2 regions of the Streptomyces sp. NPDC029041 genome follow, and region 1 is predicted to be linked to the other one. Evidence: predicted binding sites of a transcription regulator. Region 1 holds the regulator's gene; the other holds the start of a gene.
The links. Region 1 encodes HrcA, which represses chaperone genes, less so after heat shock. Its sites were predicted from a motif close to TTNGCACTCNGNNNNNCNGAGTGCNAA; they were not measured.

Region 1 (2,396 bases):
CCCGTGTCAGCAGCGCGTCCACGCCCACCGCGCCGAACACCTCGGTGTCCGGGAGCGCCGCGGCGCCGAAGACATGGTCGAAGTGCGGGTGGGTCAGCGCGAGATGTGTCACACGGTGACCGGTGAGCGCCCGCGCCTGCGCGCCCAGTTTCGCTCCCTCGGCGAGGCTCGACCCCGCGTCGATCATGAGGACCGCCCCCTCGCCGGCGACCAGCCCGATCGTGCAGTCCCACACCGGCAGCCGGCACCGCCCCACACCGGCGGCCACCCGTTCCCATCCGAGGTCTTCCCAAGTCACCGTCATACGGCGACGCTAGCGGTGCGCCCCGCTCGGAGCACGGCGCCGCACGACCAGCCTTGCCGGGGGTGTACCCCACCGCCGTACACTGGGCCGGGGAATGCTGGCACTCGCACGCGCAGAGTGCCAGGCCGGACCGGCAGGGCAAGCAGGCGGAGACTTCTGGAGGTGTGCGCGATGCTCAGTGAACGCAGGCTTCAGGTGCTGCGCGCCATCGTCCAGGACTACGTCGGCACCGAGGAGCCGGTGGGCTCCAAGGCCCTCACCGAGCGGCACAGCCTCGGCGTCTCCCCGGCGACCGTCCGCAACGACATGGCGGCCCTCGAGGACGAGGGGTACATCGCCCAGCCGCACACCAGTGCCGGGCGCATCCCCACCGACAAGGGCTACCGGCTGTTCGTCGACAAGCTCGCCGGCGTCAAGCCGATGACCGCGCCCGAGCGGCGTGCGATCCAGAACTTCCTCGAGGGTGCCGTCGACCTCGACGACGTCGTGGCGCGTACGGTACGGCTGCTCGCGCAGCTCACGCGTCAGGTCGCCGTCGTGCAGTACCCCTCGCTGACCCGTTCGACCGTGCGGCACGTGGAGTTGCTCTCCCTGGCGCCCGCGCGCGTGATGCTCGTGCTGATCACGGACACCGGGCGGGTCGAGCAGCGGGTGGTCGACTGCCCGGCGCCCTTCGGCGACGCCTCGCTCGCGGATCTGCGCGCGCGGCTCAACAGCCGTGTGGCGAACCGGCGTTTCGCGGATGTGCCGAGTCTGGTGGAGGATCTCCCCGAGGCGTTCGAGCACGAGGACCGGGGTACGGTCTCTACGGTGCTCTCCACACTTCTGGAGACGCTCGTCGAGGAGAACGAGGAGCGGCTGATGATCGGCGGCACCGCCAATCTGACCCGCTTCGGGCATGACTTCCCTCTCACGATCCGGCCGGTGCTGGAGGCGCTGGAGGAGCAGGTCGTGCTCCTCAAGCTGCTCGGCGAGGCCAAGGATCCGGGCGTGACCGTACGGATCGGTCACGAGAACGCCCACGAAGGACTCAACTCCACGTCCGTCGTGTCGGTCGGCTACGGTTCGGGCGGCGAGGCAGTCGCCAAGCTCGGCGTGGTCGGACCGACCCGCATGGACTACCCGGGAACGATGGGAGCGGTACGCGCAGTGGCACGGTACGTCGGACAGATCCTGGCGGAGTCGTAGTGGCCACGGACTACTACGCCGTACTCGGCGTGCGCCGCGACGCGTCGCAGGAAGAGATCAAGAAGGCCTTCCGGCGGCTCGCCCGCGAGCTGCACCCGGACGTCAACCCCGATCCGAAGACCCAGGAGCGGTTCAAGGAGATCAACGCCGCTTACGAGGTGCTGTCGGACCCGCAGAAGAAGCAGGTCTACGACCTCGGCGGCGACCCGCTCTCGCAGGCCGGCGGCGGTGGTGCGGGCGGCTTCGGAGCCGGCGGCTTCGGGAACTTCTCGGACATCATGGACGCGTTCTTCGGCACGGCGTCGCAGCGCGGACCGCGCTCGCGCACCCGCCGCGGCCAGGACGCGATGATCCGTATCGAGGTCGAGCTGGACGAGGCGGCCTTCGGTACGACGAAGGACATCCAGGTCGACACGGCCGTCGTCTGCAACACGTGCAGCGGTGAGGGCGCGGCCCCGGGCACCTCCGCCCAGACGTGTGACATGTGCCGCGGCCGCGGCGAGGTCTCGCAGGTGACCCGGTCCTTCCTGGGCCAGGTCATGACGTCCCGCCCGTGCCCGCAGTGCCAGGGCTTCGGCACGGTCGTGCCGACCCCGTGCCCGGAGTGCGCCGGTGACGGCCGCGTCCGGTCCCGCCGTACGCTCACGGTCAAGATCCCGGCCGGTGTCGACAACGGCACGCGGATCCAGCTCGCCGGCGAGGGCGAGGTCGGCCCCGGCGGCGGTCCGGCCGGTGACCTCTACGTCGAGATCCACGAGCTGCCGCACAGCACGTTCCAGCGGCGCGGCGACGACCTGCACTGCACGGTGACGATCCCCATGACGGCGGCGGCCCTCGGCACGAAGGTGCCGCTGGAGACGCTCGACGGCATGGAGGAGGTCGACATCCGCCCGGGCACCCAGTC
Region 2 (2,396 bases), on a different contig from region 1:
CCGCCGGTGAGGATGCCGATGTCCTGCAGCATCGCCTTGCGGCGGTCGCCGAAGCCCGGGGCCTTGACGGCGACGGACTTGAAGGTGCCGCGGATCTTGTTGACGACCAGGGTCGACAGGGCCTCGCCCTCGACGTCCTCGGCGATGATCAGCAGCGGCTTGCCGGACTGCATGACCTTCTCGAGGAGCGGCAGCAGGTCCTTGACGTTGCTGATCTTCGAGTTGGCGATCAGGATGTACGGGTCGTCGAGGACGGCCTCCATACGCTCCATGTCGGTGGCGAAGTACGCCGAGATGTAGCCCTTGTCGAAGCGCATACCCTCGGTGAGCTCCAGCTCCAGACCGAAGGTCTGGGACTCCTCGACGGTGATGACGCCTTCCTTGCCGACCTTGTCCATGGCCTCGGCGATGAGCTCGCCGATCTGGGTGTCGGCGGCGGAGATGGAGGCCGTGGAGGCGATCTGCTCCTTGGTCTCGACGTCCTTCGCCTGCTCCAGCAGGGCGGCGGAGACGGCCTCGACGGCACGCTCGATACCCCGCTTGAGGGCCATCGGGTTGGCGCCGGCGGCTACGTTGCGCAGACCCTCCTTGACCAGGGCCTGGGCGAGAACGGTCGCGGTGGTCGTACCGTCACCGGCGACGTCGTCCGTCTTCTTGGCGACTTCCTTGACCAGCTCGGCGCCGATCTTCTCGTACGGGTCCTCGAGCTCGATCTCCTTGGCGATGGAGACACCATCGTTGGTGATCGTGGGCGCGCCCCACTTCTTCTCGAGGACGACGTTGCGGCCCTTGGGGCCGAGCGTCACCTTGACGGCGTCCGCGAGCTGGTTCATGCCGCGCTCGAGGCCGCGCCGCGCCTCCTCGTCGAACGCGATGATCTTGGCCATGTGAAGTGGTCCCTCCAGGACTGGGGGTGATGACTCCGGACCGCGCCCGCGCCCGCGACGGACGGCTCGCTTGCCTCGTGGGTTCCTTCCCCACCCGGCCTGCGGGCCTCACCGACCCGGTCCTTACGTTGTCACTCTCACCTTCAGAGTGCTAACGCAATGATTAGCACTCGGGCATGGCGAGTGCAAGCGCCTCCCGGGGATCGGGCGGTCACGTCAGCCCCCGGCGAACACCCCCGGCATGCGCTTCGAGCAGGCCGAAGGGCCCGCACCCCCCGGGGGGTGCGGGCCCTTCTCAGAAGACCGGTCGCTTGAGCGTTGGTCGTGGTGCGCGTTCAGGCAGAGACGCGAACCATGTCGGCCTGCGGTCCCTTCTGACCCTGCGAGATCTCGAACTCGACCCGCTGGCCCTCTTCAAGGGTGCGGTAGCCGTCCATCTGAATCGCGCTGTAGTGGACGAAAACATCCGCACCACCGTCGACCGCGATGAAGCCGTACCCCTTCTCCGCGTTGAACCACTTGACGGTGCCCTGAGCCATGCCTAACTCCCCTATTACTGGCCCTTGCACAGATCCACACTTCGCGGATCCGGGTCAGACCTCACCCCCCACGGTTGGGGGCGTGCGCCGGAACGCGTCGACCGCGGCTGAATGTATCTGTCCAACTGCCGTCTGCAACAGGTCAATCGGACGAGAAATCTGGACGCGCAGGGTCCGGAATGTGGGGAGAATTCGCCCGAATTCAGGGCAAGTCGGGCCACACAAAGGGAACAAAAGCCGCAAAAGACATACACACTTTGGCTACATCTTGTCGGGCTCGTAGCGGGAATTCAGGGTTCCGATCAGGGAATCGGGGCCGCGTTCCCCAACTGTACCCCGCTCAACCACACAGAATTGCCCCCTCCGCTTCTCTCACGGAGGGGGCAATTCGATAAACTCTCAGTGACGGTCGTTACCGAAGGTAACAACCAGCCGACCGACCGGTTCAGCCGCCGGCGACGGCGGGAATGATCGACACACCGGCACCGTCCGGCGTCGCCGTCTCCAGACCCTGCTCGAACCGCACGTCGTCGTCGTTGACGTAGACGTTGACGAACCGCCGCAGCTTGCCCTGGTCGTCCAGCACGCGGGCGGCGATCCCGGTGTGGTTCTTCTCCAGATCGGCGATGACCTCCCCGAGGTTCGCGCCCTCGGCGGCGACCTCGGCCTGCCCGCCGGTGTAGGTACGCAGGATGGTGGGGATCCGAACGGTGACGCTCATCGGGATATGACCTCCGGTTTCGATTGAGCTACGGCTGGGGCGCGTCCTCAGGGGCGCGGGGAACTGCGCGACCAGCCCCCACCGGCCCGCAGCGAACGACGATCAGACGAGCCCGGCCTCACGGAACGAGTCCAGGTTGGGCCGGATGGTCGCGGTCAGCCCGGTCCCGGCCACCGCATCCAGCGTCTTGAGGCCGTCTCCGGTGTTGAGCACGACGGTGGTCTTGGAGGTGTCGAGAGCCCCGCTCTC

Region 2: groL (chaperonin GroEL) is a predicted target of HrcA. The motif match lies at 1,051-1,077, and genes of this name have one in related genera.

The regions. Positions count from the first base shown of each region.
Region 1 covers NZ_JBEZWO010000002.1:249,538-251,933, reverse strand. Annotated here, with positions in the region: gene AB0F04_RS04735 (MBL fold metallo-hydrolase) at 1-304, opposite strand, end outside; gene hrcA (heat-inducible transcriptional repressor HrcA) at 476-1,492, shown strand; gene dnaJ (molecular chaperone DnaJ) at 1,492-2,396, shown strand, end outside.
Region 2 covers NZ_JBEZWO010000005.1:164,346-166,741, reverse strand. Annotated here, with positions in the region: gene groL (chaperonin GroEL) at 1-887, opposite strand, end outside; gene AB0F04_RS14125 (cold-shock protein) at 1,223-1,426, opposite strand; gene AB0F04_RS14120 (MoaD/ThiS family protein) at 1,872-2,147, opposite strand; gene thrC (threonine synthase) at 2,250-2,396, opposite strand, start outside.